One region of the Aliiglaciecola sp. LCG003 genome, then DNA from elsewhere that is predicted to be linked to it. Evidence: predicted binding sites of a transcription regulator. Region 1 holds the regulator's gene; each other region holds the start of a gene.
The links. Region 1 encodes sigma-54, which starts transcription at its own class of promoters, with help from an activator protein. Its sites were predicted from a motif close to GTTGGCACGNNNNTNGNNT; they were not measured.
Positions count from the first base shown of each region.

Region 1 (4,771 bases):
AAACTGATGTTGAAATCCGCAGCTTGGACGAAAGTGGATTTATCCAAACCATCAAGACTCAATTTTTAGAAATTAATCTGGGAGACAAGACCATGATGTCAGATCAACCAGTACAAATTAACGGCAAAAATTTTGTTGTCATGAGCAATGGCTTTTCAGCAAACTTAGCCACACAAGAATATGAGTTAAAAGATCATGTCCAAACACAATATGCTCCGCGCTAGTGCACTAATATTTTTCATCGCCAGCAGCCAAGTTTCATTAGCTGACGAAAATGACTTTGAACTGCCCATAAAAGTCGATTCTCAATCTAATTTTTTTGATGGCAAAACCAAAACATCCATTTTTCGCAAAGATGTCAAAATCACTCAAGGTTCGTTGGAGATTTTAGCGGATGAAGTAGAAGTCATTGCCGGCCTAGGGGAAGGCAAAGAAATTTTCATCGCCAGAGGAGAGCCTGCCAAGTATACCCAGAAACTTGATGATGGAGGCTCCATAAGTGCCGCTGCGAATGAAATCAAATATGAAGTCAGTAGCAGAACCCTAACCCTTTCTGGAAATGCTGAGCTGAATCAGGATAGTAGTTTAGTTAAGGGTGAGTCGATTATCTTTAATATGGAACTGGAACAACTGGTAGCAGAGAGCAGCGACAACGGTGAAGGTGGAGTAACCGCGATTTTTCAGCCGGACAGTTTACGCAAAAAATCAGATGATAAAGAATCTGAGCAGCAACTTGAACAGGATAAAAAACCTTAATGGCTACCTTAAGAGCAACCAATCTAGCCAAAGCGTACAAATCTAGACAAGTAGTACGCGACGTTAGCTTAGAGGTGTCCACTGGACAAATTGTCGGTTTGTTGGGTCCCAATGGCGCGGGTAAAACCACTACATTCTATATGATAGTGGGCTTGGTGCCCTTGGATAAAGGCGAGATCATGATTGATCAGAAAGAACTGACCTTTCAGCCCATGCATATCAGAGCCCGCGAAGGTATAGGTTATTTACCTCAAGAGTCGTCCATCTTTCGCAAGCTTACTGTGTATCAAAATATTATGGCTATTTTGCAAACCCGCAAAGAGCTAAGCGCTACACAGCGAGAAGAACAAGCCGATTCTTTGTTAGATGAATTCAATATTAACCACATTCGAAACAGTTTAGGAATGAGCCTGTCTGGTGGCGAAAGACGACGAGTTGAAATTGCCAGGGCCTTGGCTGCATCCCCCGAGTTTATTCTGCTTGATGAACCTTTTGCTGGTGTTGATCCTATTTCGGTAAATGATATAAAAAAGATTATTCAACACTTGCGCGAGCGAGGTATTGGGGTGTTAATAACGGATCATAATGTTCGGGAAACTTTGGATGTCTGTGAAAAAGCCTATATAGTAAGTCATGGTGAACTGATCGCATCAGGCACCGCAGAAGAAGTATTAAATAATCAACAAGTGAGAGATGTATACCTTGGTGAGCAATTCAAGCTATAGTTAAGGTATCAAGAATTTAACCCACAGCTTTCTGGCTAACTGAGTAAGAACTTAAAAAATAAATGAAACCCTCGTTACAGTTAAAATTTAGCCAACAACTCACAATGACTCCGCAGCTTCAGCAGGCTATTCGATTGCTGCAACTGTCGACCCTTGATCTCCAACAGGAAATACAAGAGGCGCTTGAGTCTAATCCGTTATTGGAGATAGAAGAAGGCTCTGATGGCCCTAGCGGTGACGCTGCATTAGCTGAAAATAATGGTAACGAAGCGGACGAGATTATCTCTGCAAGTGCCGACACTATGGACACAAATGAGGCATTAGAGAAAAACGATTTACCTGACGAATTACCCATTGATAGTACTTGGGATGACTACATTAGCGCGTCTTCCGCTCCGGCTTCCATCAGCGGTGGTGGTGGTGATGATGACCAAATATTTCAAGGTGAAACCACAGACAACATCCAAGATCATTTGTTGTGGCAAATGCGCCTCACTCATTTTTCCGATTTAGATATCGCCATCGCTACCGCAATTATTGATTCAATTGATGAATCTGGCTATTTAACCATGAGCACCGAAGAGGTGTTAGCCAGTCTCGATGATGATGAAGTAGAGCTTGACGAAGTAGAATGCGTACTCAAGCGCATTCAAATGTTTGATCCCATAGGCTCAGGTTCTCGCTCCCCACAAGAATGCCTAATGATTCAGCTCAATCAATTTTCAGCGGACACACCTTGGTTAGCTGAGGCTAAATTATTAATTGGTGAGCATGCGGAACTTCTCGGCAGTAAAGATTATCGTACTCTTATGCGTAAGACGCGTTTGAAAGAAGAAGAGTTACGGGAAGCCATGCGCTTGTTGCAAACATTGAATCCACGTCCTGGAAGTGCATTACTTATTGGTGAGCCTGAATATGTTATTCCTGATGTAACGGTAATGAAAAAAAGTGGCAGATGGCAAGTCGAATTAAATCCAGACAGCTTGCCCAAGTTAAACGTGAATCAGCAATATGCAGCAATGAGCCGTAGTGCCAAAAATACCAGTGACAGCCAATTTATCCGTTCTCATATGCAAGAAGCCAAATGGTTTATTAAAAGCCTTGAAAGCCGAAATGATACCTTGTTAAAAGTGGCCAATTGTATCGTTCAACAGCAAATTGGATTTTTCGAGCACGGCCCGGAAATGATGAAACCTATGGTGTTAAATGACGTCGCGGAAATGGTCGACATGCATGAATCAACCATTTCAAGGGTAACTACGCAAAAGTATATGCATACACCCCGTGGGATTTTTGAATTAAAATACTTTTTCTCAAGCCACGTGGCGACTGACTCAGGTGGAGAATGTTCATCTACCGCCATACGCGCTCTGATTAAAAAGCTGGTAGCGTCTGAAATTACGACGAAACCATTAAGCGATAGCAAAATTGCTCAACTGTTGGCTGACCAAGGTATACAGGTTGCCCGACGGACCATAGCAAAATATCGGGAGTCTCTTTCGATCCCACCGTCTAATCAACGCAAGAGCCTGCTGTAGGCTCATCAACAGAAGGAAGACGCTTTATGCAAATTAACCTTACTGGCCATCATGTAGAAATTACAGATTCATTGCGAGACTATGTAGACACGAAATTTACTAAGTTAGAACGACATTTTGACCATATAAACAATGTTCATGTAATCCTAAATGTCGAGAAACTCAATCAAAAAGCCGAAGCAACCGTTCACATGACAGGAGGCGAAGTTTTCGCCACTTCTGAGCATAACGACATGTATGCGGCTATTGATAGTTTGATTGACAAGCTTGATCGACAGGTGATCAAGCATAAGGAAAAAGTTAAGCGCCATTAACCTAAAATTTGAATCTTAATGGAAATTAGAGACATACTTACTCCTGACTGCACAAGCTGTGCAGTTCAGGGGACGAGCAAAAAGCGTATATTAGAAATCATCAGTCAACTCGCAGCCCAAAAGCTGCCCGACATTGATCAAACCGATATACTTACGAGCCTGTTAAGTCGTGAAAAACTTGGTAGCACTGGAATTGGTAATGGCATTGCGTTACCCCATGGCCGTTTGCAAGGCATTGATAAGGTTTTGGCCATATTAATAACCTGTAAACCCGCTATAGCCTTTGATGCTATAGATAATTGTCCGGTTGACATTTTCTTCGCCATTTTGGTTCCTGAAGAACAAGCCCAAGGGCATTTGCAAACCTTGGCAACCATAGCAACTAGACTCAGTGATAAGGAAGTCCTTAAAGTACTCCGAAAATGCGAGACTGATGGGCAATTGTATGAGGCAATCATTGGATGAAATTGATCATCATAAGTGGCCGTTCTGGCTCAGGTAAGTCTATCGCTCTGCGGGCCTTAGAAGATTTAGGTTATTACTGTGTTGATAATATTCCGGTCAACTTACTACCCACCCTTACTCACACAGTGGTGGACGAATACGATCAGGTGGCAGTCAGTATCGATGTACGGAATTTACCTAAGATCCCGGGGGAATTAGTAGAGATACTTGACTACTTACCCTCCACTTGGGATATGACCATTGTCTATCTAGATGCCAGCGACGATATGCTGATAAAACGATTCAGCGAAACCCGTCGTCTGCACCCTCTTTCACGCCAGAACAAATCTTTGTCTGATGCAATTCAAGCCGAAGGACAGCTATTAGCGCCTATCGCTGAGCGAGCCGATTTATACCTGGATACTGATAAATTATCGGTACATCAACTAGCTGAATTAGTTCGTGAACGTATCTTAGGTAAAAAGAGCTCAAGATTAGTATTGGTATTTGAATCATTTGGCTTTAAGTACGGGATCCCTAAAGACGCCGACTATGTGTTTGATGCCCGCTTCTTACCCAACCCACACTGGGAGCCGGATTTAAAACATCTTACGGGCCTTGATGCTGCGGTTGAAATATTTCTTGGCTCTCAACCTATAGTGACTAAATTTATTTGGCAAATCCAAAACTTAATCTCCACATGGCTGCCCCACCTAGAACGTAACAATCGCAGTTATGTGACAGTAGCTATCGGGTGCACTGGGGGTCAACATCGTTCGGTATTTGTGGCCGAATCCTTAGCCAAGACCTTTGGGGCGTCCCATCCAGATGTTCAGATCCGTCACCGAGAATTAAACCGTTGATCCGTTGTGAAAGGAAAATGGTTATCGTCAACAAACTCGGCCTTCACGCCCGAGCAGCGACTCAACTGGTTAAACTCGCCACCCAATTTGATGCCGAAGTCACCTTGCAACAAGGTAAAAAAAGCACTTCC
Region 1 covers NZ_CP128185.1:3,726,107-3,730,877, forward strand. Annotated here, with positions in the region: gene lptC (LPS export ABC transporter periplasmic protein LptC) at 1-224, shown strand, start outside; gene lptA (lipopolysaccharide transport periplasmic protein LptA) at 211-756, shown strand; gene lptB (LPS export ABC transporter ATP-binding protein) at 756-1,481, shown strand; gene QR722_RS16225 (RNA polymerase factor sigma-54) at 1,544-3,019, shown strand; gene hpf (ribosome hibernation promoting factor) at 3,046-3,333, shown strand; gene ptsN (PTS IIA-like nitrogen regulatory protein PtsN) at 3,352-3,798, shown strand; gene rapZ (RNase adapter RapZ) at 3,795-4,640, shown strand; gene QR722_RS16245 (HPr family phosphocarrier protein) at 4,658-4,771, shown strand, end outside.

Region 2 (4,771 bases), 570 kb from region 1:
TGCTCGATAGGTCACTGCTTTGACCTTGCTGCTCTAGCAGTTCCCGTAGGCTATCAGGGCCAGAGTCGCCAATAATTTCGCTCAAACTAGGGATATTTTTGTTTGGCGACGGCTTAGCAGAGGGTTGACTCGCCTGAGGTCTTGTGTTTGTGGGCGCTTGACTTAATGTAGTGGCGCCTCCCCACGGCTCGTTATTGGGTTTGTCTAATGGTTTGTCATAGGCCGCGATAATTTCAATACCGCCGGCAATTTTCTTGTTTGACATAATCACAGCTTCACCGCCCAACTCAGTTTTCACTTGTTTGAGCGCTTCGCGCATGTCTTTTCCAATAAAGCGTCTAATTTTCACATCGCCCCCTAACTAGCGAATACAGAATGTCTTTTTCGACAATCGTCATTTTATTGACCCACCGAACTGACAATCCGAATTTGCTTGTCGTTTGGTATTTCTTGGTAGGACAAGACGTGCAGTCCCATCACTGAATGTTTGAAGAACTTTGATAACACAGGACGTAACATGCCTGATGTCAACAACACTGCTGGCTCTCCTTCCAATTCTCGTTGTTGAGAGGCTTCACTGAGGGAATGTTGTAATTTCTCAGCTAATCCAGGCTCAATACCTGCACCATCTTCACCACCGGCTTGCAATGACTGGTGCAACATCTGTTCCAACTCAGGTGCCAAAGTTATGACGGGCAGTTCAGCTTCATTATTATTGATTTCTTGGACTATGAGTCTTTTCAGTGAAATTCGCACTGCTGAGACTAAAACATCAGGGTCTTGCGTACGTGGGCCATACTCACATAATGTTTGCACTATGCTACGCATATCTCTAATAGGCACACCTTCATACAACAGAGTTTGTAGGACTTTCACCACCGTACTAAGTGGTAACAAATCTGGCACTAAACCTTCGACTAATTTGGGACTTGATTTGGCTAACATATCAAGTAGCTGCTGGACTTCTTCATGGCCAAGTAATTGATAGGCATTATTGGTCAGCAATTGACTCAGATGTGTCGCCACCACAGTGGCAGAATCAACTACCGTGTAACCTAACGTCTGTGCATGTTCACGTTGCTCAGGGCGGATCCATACCGCATCCAAGCCAAATGCAGGATCTTTGGTCGCTTTACCTTCCAACTTACCAAAAACCTGGCCGGGGTTGATCGCCAATTCATCATCATGACTAATTTCAGCATCGCCTACGGTCACGCCCAGCATGGCAATAGTGTAACTATTTGGGCTCAAATCTAGGTTGTCACGGATATGCACGGGCGGGATTAAAAAGCCCAACTCTTGAGATAACTTCTTCCTGACCCCTTTAATACGGGTCAGCAACTCGCCACCTTGGGTTTTATCAACTAGCGGAATAAGCCTGTAACCCACTTCCAACCCTATGGTGTCAACATGCTGTACATCATCCCAACCAAGCTCTTTGATTTCAGCTGGTTGTAAGCTTTGTTCCGGCAACTTATCCAAGGATTTTGGTTCTTCCGCTGCCTTCTTAGCGCTCCAAGTATTGAAATAAGCAACACCACCCACTACGGCACTAAATCCTAAGAAAGCAATATGTGGCATACCTGGCACTATACCCATTACGAACAAAATACCCGAGGTCACATACAATGCTTTTTGATTACCCAATTGACGCTTCATTTCCGCGCCCATCTCTTGTGAGTCATTTTCACGGGTAACGATGATTGCGGTAGCTACCGATAGTAATAGCGAAGGTATTTGCGCCACTAGACCATCACCAATGGTAAGTAGAGTATAAATCTCGATGGCATCACCAAACGCCAAATCGTGTTGAATAATACCGATGAATAAACCACCAACAATATTAATCAACATGATGAATAGCCCTGCAACGGCATCACCTTTAACGAACTTAGAGGCACCATCCATGGAACCGTAAAAATCCGCTTCTGAAGTAATTTCTAGGCGTCTGATGCGGGCTTCATCTTGATCGATATAACCAGCATTTAGGTCTGCATCAATCGCCATTTGCTTACCTGGCATAGCATCCAAGGTAAAGCGAGCGCTTACTTCGGATATCCGCCCGGCACCGGCAGTAACAACTTTAAAATTGATGATCAGTAGTATGGCGAATACCACTATACCTACTGCATAATTGCCACCGATTACGACCGCACCAAAAGCTTCAATGACTTTCCCTGCCGCATCCCCACCTTCATGACCTTCCAGTAATACGATACGAGTTGAGGCGACATTCAAGGCAAGTCGCAATACCGTAGCGATTAGCAAGACTAATGGGAAGATACCGAAATCCACCGGTTTTTTGGTAAAAACCGATACCAGGATCACCATCAATGACAATGCGATATTAAAACTGAAGAGGATGTCGAGTAAAAATGCAGGCATTGGCAAGATCACCATACCCATAATGGCCAAGACCACCAGAGGTGCACCCACGCCACCAGTAAATTGCTTTACTTGATTTTTATCAACGCTATTTAATAAGCCAGTAAGTTGCATATAACGAGTTTTTGACGGTGTGAGAGAATAACAGTGGGATTGCAACAACTGAGCCAGCTTTTAGTAAAAGCCGTAAACAACAATATTTTAATAGTCAAAAATAAAAAACCCAGCCGAAGCTGGGTTTTCATCATTCAAAAGCGTCTTATTTAGCAGAAACTTTTCTGCGAACTAGTAGACCTAGGCCAGCTAGCATTAGCAATAATGCAGAAGGCTCTGGCACATAAGTAACAGCGCCAAGATTAGTTTCAGCAAACGCAACTGGGAATACGTCTTCGATATCACCGTTTACGTCATAGAAAATTTCATCTAACACCATGAAACCACCAAAAGCACTAAGCTCAAGCGCTAGTACGTAATCAGGTGAAGCACCGAAAAGGTTAAATTCGTCAACAAAAAAATCTAAACCTGCAAACGGATTGAACATATCAATACCGGCAGTTAATAGCTGAGGTGAAAACTCTGCTGATACAGCATCAGATAAGCCAAGGGACAAAGTACCAGGGCTAAGATCAAGGACGGTAGATTCAGCGCTTAAAAAGCCAAAGTCATCTGCATCATCAGTATTATAGGTAATAGAACCGATTAATTGGTTTGCACCTTCAACAATCCCGTAAGGGTTTGAATCTGCAAAATCAACAGACACATAGATGTCCTGTTTGATGATTGCGCCTGCACTGGCGGTCATAGACATGCCAAGAGTAGAAACGATTAAACCTGTAGCAAGCAAAACTTTATTCAAATACTTCATAAGTGGGCCTTATATTTTTTGTAATCTGGATTGGTGTATCCGATCATTCTTGTTGTTTTAATAATTGTTACGCGATCACTTTTTGTGAATGTGACCTCTACCGACTTTAAAGCAAATAACGAACCAATATTTATTTTCCATAAATTTCAACAAGTTACTATTAGGCTTGGTTTACTAATAGATAAATCCGTTAAAATTATTGACACTTTATTTAGTTTTCGGCGCCGCATCAGGCTGATCATCCTCATGTGAGGAATGATCATTTTCATCACTACTGAAGTCCGCATCATGTTCTTCGTGATCACCCACCACATCTTCCAACCTAACTTTATCGACGCTTCGGAAAGTATTGATGGGGCCGGCCAATGCATAAAGTGCAAAGACAAGGAATAAAATTAATGAAGGTTCTGTAGCCACCACCACAAATACCAACATAACCAATAGGATAGCTACAAAAGGCACTTTGCCATGCAGATTAAGTTCTTTAAAAGAATTGTATTTAAAGTTACTGACCATCAACAAACCAGCCAGACCTGTCACCAAAGCAACAATAATACCGTTATCACTTCCTCTAAGACCATATTCCTCACCTACCCAGACCAACCCTGCGACTAACGCCGCAGCCGCCGGGCTGGCTAAGCCTTGGAAGAAACGTTTATCCGCCACACCTAGCTGAGTATTAAAGCGCGCCAAACGCAGGGCAGCGCCAGCGACATAGATAAAGGCTGCTAACCAACCTATTTTGCCTAAATCAGCCAACCCCCAATTATAGGCAACCAGTGCTGGGGCCATACCAAAAGACACCATATCGGCCATTGAGTCGTATTCGGCGCCAAATTCACTTTGAGTATTGGTCATGCGCGCTACGCGGCCGTCCAGACCATCAAAAATCATCGCGATAAAAATCGCTACAGCCGCTGCTTCAAAACGGCCATTCATTGACGCTACAACTGCATAGAATCCAGAAAAAAGTCCCGCAGTGGTTAGCAAGTTAGGTAATAAGTAAATACCTTTACGTTTAGATTCAGTCATTAGTCCTCCTAAATTAGGCTCACAAGATACCATAACGTCTAGGATACGGTACAAGGGAAAAACAAGATTTTTCAAATAGAATAGCGATCCCTAGCGTAATTGGTTAGAATTGTGTCACTATTTACCGGCAGTGTGAAAGTTAAGTGTCTGGAATTTTTACACCAGCACTTTAGCTTTACCTTAACCACAGCGAATAACATTGAAAAGCCATTGTTTTTAAACGGTTTTATAAAACTGGAACAATAGTTGCTTAACTCGGATCAGAGATATTTTGAAATCGGTACGGTGACATCCGTAGCTTCGAAAATTAGGACGCACAATATGTTTAAAAGAGCAGTAACAGGTTTTTTTGTGTTATCGATAGCAAGTTTGGCTAACGCATCCACCACGACTTACACTCCGCAAGATTGGAATCTAACATCCTCTAATGTCAGCATCAGCGGTAACCAAATCTATAAATCTGCCGGGGCGAACGGTGTGAAAATCACC
Region 2 covers NZ_CP128185.1:3,152,000-3,156,770, forward strand. Annotated here, with positions in the region: gene flhF (flagellar biosynthesis GTPase FlhF) at 1-349, opposite strand, end outside; gene flhA (flagellar biosynthesis protein FlhA) at 400-2,499, opposite strand; gene QR722_RS13775 (PEP-CTERM sorting domain-containing protein) at 2,645-3,250, opposite strand; gene pssA (CDP-diacylglycerol--serine O-phosphatidyltransferase) at 3,458-4,282, opposite strand; gene xdp1 (exosortase-dependent surface protein XDP1) at 4,604-4,771, shown strand, end outside.
Region 2: a site for sigma-54 is predicted at 3,360-3,378, ahead of QR722_RS13775 (PEP-CTERM sorting domain-containing protein). Genes of this name have one in related genera too.

Region 3 (4,771 bases), 1.1 Mb from region 1:
TAATAGGAAGTATTGTCCGTTATCGTCATAGATTGTGTAGTTGGTACTGATAAAAGTCTCTTCATCTAACAAACCTTGAATATGGCCACCTGGTGCGACAATTTCTGGCTTTACAAAACCTTCAAACGTAGGACCTGCACTAGAGAAACTCGTAACAAAATCATCACCAAGGTTATCTACAGTGTAATTATCCGAAGTCGCACCTACTGTAATAATGTAAGGAGTGTTACCTGGTACGCCAATGGTCATAGCCTCGGGTCCCTGATTACCAGCAGCAGCCAATACAGTGATACCGGCTTCCCAGGCACGCATTACCGCTTGGTTGATAGGGTCATCCCAGTAATATGAGCTAGGTATAGCACTAAAGGACAAATTAAGCACCTTGATGTTAAGCGCATCTTTATGGTCTATAACATATTCCACTGCGGCCAAAATACTGGCATAACTTGCTCTTCCTTGTTCATCAAACGCTTTGACAATAACCAAGTTTGCATCAGGCGCGATTCCATTATAACTGCCGGTCATCTCGCCTCGTGCGTTGAAAGTAGCTGAGTTATTAGCAATGATGCTGGCAACGTGGGTTCCGTGACCATTCTCATCATTTGCACTATCAACATTGTCACTATCTAATACGTTGAACTCACGAATAAATCGACTTGAGCCCATGGTGTCTTCGCGAATGCTTTTGAAGCTCTCAAGACCCGTATCGATAATAGCTACCGTAACATCTTTGCCGGTATAGCCGAGTTTATGAGCTTCATCTGCTCTAACAATAGTAGGGTAGTATGTATCTCGACGATAACTCTGTTGTGGGGTTAAATTGGTTGTTGCCATTTCTTGGAATTGACCGTCTGAATATTCAAGTACAACGCTATATTGAAAGTCATCAACAGAAGACAGTTGGCTAAAAGCCACATCAATAATAACTTCCTCACCTTTGCTCAGCGTAATTGCATCAGATAAACTAATTTCTGCGCTTCCACCTTCTAGAGGCATATCAATAATTGCTACCTGATTCAAGTTGAAGGTTTTTACTGCGCCGTTCTCAACAGGCCAATCGATCATGACTTTTGTTAAGGTTGCGGTACTTTCAGTTGCAGCAAGGGTTTTCCAGTTCATTGACTTGCGTTTAGTGTTATAGCGTATTGGCGTGTCGACATTGTCTTGCAACTGTTTTTCAATATCGATTTTGTCGCCGTTAGTCATATTCAATGCAATTTGATAATCTGACTCAATAACACTTGGTGGATTTTGAAAAGACATTTCCACTTTAACTTGCTTCTTACCCTTGAATCTAAGGGTTTTTCTGCTTGAAAAAGTAATAGTGGCACCTGATGGCGTCATCTGTAATTTGGCATGTTTACTACTTTTCGATAAATTAAATTTTCTGCCTGCAAAACTCAGCCCGACTAGCTTGCCATTTTCTTTCGGCCAGTTCAGTTCAACCTGCTTAATATCAAGATCTTGATCGATAAAACTTTTCGTGTACCAAACGACTTGATTAGCATTCAAGTCGAATTTGAGGGGCTTTTTACTCGCCCACTTGGCTGCACTTACATCGACACCAGTATCGCTAAAGAAGCGCAACATAGGATTGACAGATTTGACCATGCTGATTTGCTGCTGAGTCAAAGACGCTGAAATAGCCTCAATCACCTTATACTTGTGCAACACAACACCACCGACTGCGGTAACTTCGCGCTGCATGGTGGATTGACTTGCACCTTGGACGATAAAAGATTGAACAGCACTGCCCTCACTTTTCTCAGGGGCAACTTCCGAGCTTAACGTCTGCATCAAGCCAGCGCTAAAAAGCACTAAAACTAGAATTGTTAAACAGAACGAAAACATTTTGTTCATGAACGACATCTCCTGATAATCACTTCAGCCCAACATAGGACTTCACGTAATTGTAAATGCAGCTATTGGGCCAACATTTCACAAGAGACAAATAAAACAAAATAGCCAATAATTTCATATAGTTATAAATAAACGCTAAGCTATATTTAGCCATATCTAGGGTTTTCTAACTTTGACTAAAATAATGACAAATCAAATGAATCGATATTGAGTCATTATTTAAGTGGGAGTTAAATTTTGAATCTAAATTTGCACATTAACATCAATGGGTGAAGCTACCCAATGGCACACACTTTATCTGGATAATATGCGGCAAGCTATGGAAAACATTAAGATTTAAGAGTATTTATCTACTCAGCCATCAAGAAGCTAGTTGTTAGGTTTCATCAGCCGTTTAGGCAGAGATCTTTATCAGCGGGGTTAGCTTATTGTTTGGGGATGAAAGGGCAAAATTTGCCGCAAAAATTGATTCATGACTGGTAAAACAAGTCATGAATCTTAACTATGACGATGTCTGTTTAAAACAAAATATCATGAACATTTTTAAGATCTGTCTTACCCGCGATAATCTCATCTGGGGTTAGGCCTGAAATTTCATGGGGAAAAACTAACCACTCATCACTTTCGTGCACATAATAGTCAGGTACTATTTGAGTTTTATTATTGGCAGGTTTGTAATATGGACAGGCAATACGGATATCTTCAGGCATATTACGACGAGATAGTTTCTTTATTTGTGCAATCAATGCTTCGACACTTCGTCCGGAATCAAACACATCATCTACAATCAATAAACCGTCACTGGCATTAGCGTTTTCAATAAGATAATGCAATCCATGCACTTTTATTTCTTTAGACTGTTTATCAATCCCATAGTACGAAGACGTGCGCACCGCAATATGGTCAGTCTCAACTTGTTTATAGTCAAAATATTCTTGCACTGCAATACCAATGGGTGCGCCGCCTCGCCATATGCCAACAATAAAATGGGGACGAAACCCATCTTCGAAAACTTTAGCAGCTAACCTAAATGAATCTTCAAGTAACTGTTGTGCAGTAATGTAAGTTTTTTGCATTAACAAACCTTAGTGACATGTGATTGATGAATATCATCAAAACTCAATAAAAAGAAAACGTTATTATAGCTAAAAGCCATCCAGTTTTGATGGAAAATATCCATAATTCGTAACTACAAACTTAATATTCTAGCTTTATTCGTATTTTAGCGCGTTAGCTGGCTGTACTTTCAATGCACGGTAAGCAGGATAGAGTGTCGCGGCAAAACATAAGCCAATTGAAAGAAATACAAGAGACGCAATTTGTGCCCATTGAATATCGACAGGCAACCCCTGATTGTCACCAATCGAGATTGGTGCGCCCAGTAAACTAAGCAATGGATTTATTTGGCTTACCAACAGCAAACCAACAAACAAACCAAATAATGTGCCTTTAATCCCATTATACAAACCATTGATTAAAAATATAGAGAGTATCTGATGACCTTGCATCCCTTGAGTACGCAGGATGGCAATATCCCCTTGCTTCTCGGTCACTACCATCACCAATGCAGAGACTATATTGAAAGCAGCTACCGCAATGATCAGCAATAACATCAGCGACATCATATTCTTTTCCATCTTTACCGCATCAAATAAAGGTCCTTGTCGAGCTCTCCAATTAACGGTAGGTAGATCAATCAACTTTTCAACCTTCAAGTAATCGAAGGCATCATCCAGAAACAGTCGAGTTTGACTGATTTGGGCAAGGGATTTACGCAACAACTTGGCATTATCACCGATGTGTAAATACACTACCTTATCATCCAGCTGTGAGCCCAATTCGAAGATGCCGACGATGTTGAACAGACGCTGGCTAGGCATTCTTCCAAATGGTGTAAAACTGCTGGCATTGGCTGATATTATTCGAGTCTGATCCCCTGGACGTAGATCTAATTTGCTGGCCAACGGTCGACCAATGATTATATTAAATTGCCCTTCAGCTAAATCGTCAAATTTCCCAAACAACATATTCTGTGCAACAACAGATTGAGTCATAAAAGATGGTTCAATGCCATGTAATACCACCCCTTGAATACCTCGTCGAGACTGGATCACACCTTCGCTTTCCACAATAGCTGAAATTGATTTTACTTCTGGAATGCTTTTAAACGCGGCTATTTTCTGGGATTCAACCCCGATAGTATCTACTACAATGTGTGGTGTGATACCTAACAATCGGGTTTTAAGTTGCAACTCAAAGCCATTCATAACAGAGGATACGGTAATTAAAGCAATCAAGCCTAGCGCGATACCAAATACACTAAATAAATTAATAAAGGCTATAAAGTGATTACTTTTACTGGCTTTTGCGTATCTAAGACCGATAAAAGCAGAGACAGGATGAAACATGATGAATAAAGGCCTTTTGATAAAATGTATGAACCTACAAGCTATTCCGACAAAGAATCTTGTATTTGGTTGTTCATTGTTATTAATAAGCTGGCATAATACGTGTTTAACATTTCACGTACAAGCAAGCTGACTCGGCTTTAAATGATTGTAAAATCAGTCAGAAATAAGTTTTAGCAAATAGAAAATACGTTAAACGAAACAATTTTCAATGGGGTAAGCATGGATTCAATTGGCTCAGAACAAAAGAAGGCTCAGTATCATGAGTTTTTCACCATTAAGCACAAACTTAATGTGAATATGCAGCCTCTTGGCGATGATTTCTTACTACCTGACCAACAGGACTTGGCTGAACACATGCCCTATGCATTTAAAATTGCAGCAGAAATGTCAGGAGCTGATAGCAAAATTCTCCGTCCCCTTAAGAATTTGGGGGAATATGCAGTAGAGCTGGTAGAATTTCTAAATCAGCAAAATAAAAAAATTGATTTAATGATGTCTTA
Region 3 covers NZ_CP128185.1:2,629,037-2,633,807, forward strand. Annotated here, with positions in the region: gene QR722_RS11230 (S8 family peptidase) at 1-1,860, opposite strand, end outside; gene QR722_RS11235 (phosphoribosyltransferase) at 2,379-2,936, opposite strand; gene QR722_RS11240 (lipoprotein-releasing ABC transporter permease subunit) at 3,072-4,268, opposite strand; gene QR722_RS11245 (PilZ domain-containing protein) at 4,491-4,771, shown strand, end outside.
Region 3: a site for sigma-54 is predicted at 1,917-1,935, ahead of QR722_RS11230 (S8 family peptidase). Genes of this name have one in related genera too.

Region 4 (4,771 bases), 2.1 Mb from region 1:
TATTCCCAAACAAAATAAATTAGTCAGAGGGGTTGCACACATTCGAGGGCAAACCATCTCAGTCATTGATTTGAGTATGGCTACCGGTGGCCGCAAAATTGAAGATGTTAGTAATGCTTTTATCGTCATTGCTGAATACAATCGTTCGGTGCAGGGCTTCTTGGTTGGTTCAGTTGAGCGAATTATCAATACCAATTGGGATGCAATCATGCCTCCCCCGCAAGGAACCGGTAAAGCAAGTTATTTGACAGCGGTTACAGAAGTCGAAAATGAACTAATTGAAATTCTTGATGTGGAAAAAATATTAAACGAAATTTCACCACTCAATGCCGAAGTCAGTAGTGAATTGGCCGGTGATTTAGATATTTCGAAAGAGAATATCACCAATAAGATAATTTTTATCGCTGATGATTCTTCGGTAGCTAGAAATCAAGTCAAGAAAGCATTAACGGCTTTAGGACTGAATATTGAAGCCGCAAAAAATGGTCTTGAGGCGTTAAATCGTTTAAAAGAGATAGCCGCAGAAACGGGTGATGTTACCGATAAAGTAGGTGTTTTAGTCTCAGATATTGAAATGCCAGAGATGGACGGCTATACCTTAACCGCTGAGATTAAAAATACCCCTGAACTGCAAAAACTTAAGGTTGTATTACATACTTCACTGAGTGGTGTGTTTAATCAGGCTATGGTTAAGAAAGTCGGTGCAGATGATTTTATTGCTAAGTTTCATCCAGATGAATTGGCAAGTGCTGTTAAAAAATGGTTTGATAAATAAACCTTTAAATTGGATTTTTTGATTGAACACTAACGAACTTTCACATCAAGACTTCGTTCAATTTGCACAATTTCTTGAACGTCAATGTGGCATTGTATTGAGCGAAAGCAAAGCTTATTTGGTTAAAAGTCGTTTGATGCCTTTGGTGCGTCAAGAGAATCAACAAGACTTGTCAGCAATGTTGAAGGCTGTTGTAACCGGGCGCAACAGCTTGTTACGCGAAAAAGTCATTGACGCTATGACAACCAATGAAACCCTTTGGTTCAGAGACAAATATCCATTCGAAATTTTAAGCAAAGATCTTTTTCAAAATCTAACTAGCCTCAATCGCAAAGTCAGAATATGGAGTGCCGCCTGCTCATCAGGTCAAGAGCCGTATTCTATTGCTATGTTGGTGCAAGAATACAAACGGCAAAATCCGCGAGCGTTTCCCGCTGGTGTTGAGATTGTTGCAACAGATATATCTGCTGATATGTTACAAAAAGCAAGATTGGCTCAATATGACGGATTGTCATTGGGCCGAGGTTTGCCAGATGATTTAAAACAGCGTTATTTTACCTCTCTAGACAATGGCAGTATGCAACTTGCTCGTGGAGTAAGTTCTCTAGTTAACTTTCAAGAGCTTAATCTACTGGGTAGTTTCGCCAACTTAGGCCGCTTCGACATTGTATTTTGCCGCAATGTATTGATTTACTTCTCTCAGCAAAATAAGCGGAAAATACTGCAACAAATTGCCGCCTCCCTGCAAGACAACGGTATATTGTTCCTCGGTGCGTCAGAATCCATCTCTGAAGTAACGGACCAATTTAGTATGATACGTAATAATCCCGGCTTGTATTATCAGAAAAAACCTTAGAAATACAATGATTTAAATATTTCCTTCGCTTCACACCTCGCTGCGTCAATTTTTATTGGCATATAGATTGCTAAACATTTACCAATGAAAGTAATCAATGCGAGCAGACAATGGCAATCAGCTTAGATAAATTGGTGGGTTTGCACCACAAAGCAATGACAGTACGGACCAATACGATGGAAGTCATTGCTGGCAACCTCGCTAATGCCAACACGCCTGGCTATAAAGCCCGGGGGATAGATTTCCAAAAAGCAATGCAATCCGCCCAGCATGATCGTCAGCAATCTATGTCTCGCACGCACGACAAGCATTTTGAAGGTCGTATGCAATCCCAAGCTCAACTCGAGTATCGTATCCCGCTACAAGCCGATACAGGCGATGGAAATACCGTCGAAGTGCAAGCAGAACGGAACAATTTTTTGGAAAACGGTATGCGCTATCAAGCAGGCATTCAGTTTTTAAATGGAAAAATTAAAGGTATGAAAAAAGCGTTATCTGGAGGACAAGGGCAATGAGTTTATTTAGGGTTATGGATATTGCTTCTACAGGCATGAGTGCAGAAAGCCTCAGGTTAAACACCACAGCCAGTAATATAGCAAATGCAAATAGTGTCAGCAGCAGTTACGACGAAACTTATAAAGCACGCCACCCGGTCTTCGCCGCTGAATTACAAAGAGCAACAGAAGGTGCGGCGCAAGGGGCTGGAGTACAGGTGCTAGGTGTAGTTGAAAGCCAGAAACCTTTGCAAATTGAATACAGCCCAGGTCATCCAATGGCCGATCAAAATGGCTATATATACAAGTCGAACGTCAATGTCGTCGAAGAAATGGCTGACATGATGTCTGCATCCAAAGCCTATGAAACGAATGTGCAACTTGCAGATACAACCAAAAGAATATTCAGACGAGTGCTGCAATTAGGCCAAGGTCAATAATTCACTGAATTAGTGAGGATAGTAACGTGGACGTAACAAAAAATACGGGTTTGGATCCAAACCTCTATCTGCAACCGGATGCGGTTCCAGTAGATGACGGCAGTAATCAAAGACTGTCCCAGGAAGACTTTTTTGCCATCTTGACCGAGCAGTTGGCAAATCAGGACCCGACCAAACCTGTGGATAATGATCAAATGGTTTCGCAAATGACCAGCTTTACTATCTCAGAAGGTATCACTGATTTAAATTCTAAGTTTGACGAATTTGCTACTTCGATGACTTCAAACCAAGCGCTGCAGGCCTCCAGTCTTATCGGTCAAGACGTGTTGCTAGCAGGGAATGTGGGCTACTTGAACAATGCCGGTGATGGTATCTCAGGTGTTGTCATCACGGATAAAACAACCCAAGAATTAGAGATAACCATTGAAAGCGAAATAGGTGAGGTGATTAAAACCATCTCTGCAGGCATACAGTCAGCTGGCAATATTGAGTTTAATTGGGATGGTACTGATGCAAACGGCAATGTTTTGCCTGCTGGCAACTATGTTGTTAGAGCACAAGGTATCCAGTTAGGTGAATCAACCACCTTACCTACAGCGATCAATCGCAATGTAGATAGTGTCAGTCTGGCAGGCAATAACAACGGTGTCATTTTAAATTTGGATGGCGAAACAAGTGTTAATTTGAGTGAAGTCATTCAAATCGGCGGGTAACCCCAAAAGTTTTAGGAGAGTAGATAATGTCTTTTAACATAGCATTAAGTGGTGTATCAGCCGCACAACGAGATCTAGATGTAACGGCAAACAACATTGCCAACGTGAATACCGTAGGTTTTAAAGAATCACGGGCGGAGTTTGGTGACGTTTACGCCGCATCTTTGCTGTCAGGTGGTCGAACTAAAGTCGGTGACGGGGTGTTAACTCAAGAAGTGGCGCAGCAGTTTTCACAAGGTAGCTTGCAATTTACCAATACAGCACTTGATTTAGCCATAACCGGCAATGGATTTTTTACCACTACGCCGGATATCACCTCTAGAGATTTTTCTTTTACCCGCGCAGGTCAGTTCAAACTCGATCAAGACAATTTTGTGGTCAACTCGAATGGCGATAACCTTATGGGTTTCCCCGTTAATTCAGATGGCACCTCCGCTTCGGTAGCACTTAGCACCACTGTACCGGTGCGAATTCCTGATTCTTCTGGTTCTCCACAAGCCACAACAGAAGTATCACCACGTTTCAATTTGCCCGCAGGAGATGATGCCGTTGATGTTACCTTATTCGACCCATCAGACCCGACAACCTATAATGCTGCGACGTCGATTACAGTTTATGATTCATTAGGTGACAGCCATGTTATGACCTACTACTTCATGAAAGACGTGTCAGCTACTAATGAATGGGTTGTGGCAACTTATGTTGATGATGTTGGACTTGATACTGCCGGTGATACACCAAATGTCGCCGGTGCCGATGCAAATAACATTGCCGGTGCGACCTCTTTAGGGGCGAATGCTGTGTCAGGATTCCGCATGCAGTTCAGCAGCGGTGGTGATTTTATTGGTATTCAAAATGGTGACGGTACGCCAGTTGCCACTGGGGATATTACCTCTGTTCAGTTAGGCAACCCACCGCTGACAAATGGTTCAGATATTACTCAGACTTTAAGAAGCAATTTCGTGCTGGACCCTTTAAGTGCCACTCCTGATGAGCCGACTCAATTTGCCTCTGCTTTTGAAGTTACCTCGCTGGAACAAGATGGTCTGCCGGTGGGTCGTTTAACTGGCATTGACATCGGTCCTGATGGTCTAGTTCGTGCCACCTTTTCTAACGGTACGTCTGAGCCTGTGGTGCGCGTAGCACTGGTTCGTTTCTCAAACGAACAAGGCCTAACTCAGCAAAGTAATACTCAGTGGAAAGAAAGTATTTTATCCGGTGAAGCCCTTGCTGGTGAAGCCACTACCGGAACCTTTGGGGATATCAATTCTTCGGCTCTAGAACAAGCTAACGTGAATCTAACCACCGAGCTAATTGATTTGATTATCGCCCAGCGTAACTTCCAAGCGAATTCACGGGCCCTTGAAGTGAATAATCAGTTGAATCAAACCATTCTAAATATCCGATAAGGAATAAAAGATAGAAAAAAGACCGCATTCGCGGTCTTTTTTTTTAAACATTCCACCAGCATTTGCAGATTTTATTAGCTTAAT
Region 4 covers NZ_CP128185.1:1,368,706-1,373,476, forward strand. Annotated here, with positions in the region: gene QR722_RS05765 (chemotaxis protein CheV) at 1-775, shown strand, start outside; gene QR722_RS05770 (CheR family methyltransferase) at 798-1,631, shown strand; gene flgB (flagellar basal body rod protein FlgB) at 1,742-2,146, shown strand; gene flgC (flagellar basal body rod protein FlgC) at 2,143-2,565, shown strand; gene QR722_RS05785 (flagellar hook assembly protein FlgD) at 2,592-3,278, shown strand; gene flgE (flagellar hook protein FlgE) at 3,305-4,687, shown strand.
Region 4: a site for sigma-54 is predicted at 1,686-1,704, ahead of flgB (flagellar basal body rod protein FlgB). Genes of this name have one in related genera too.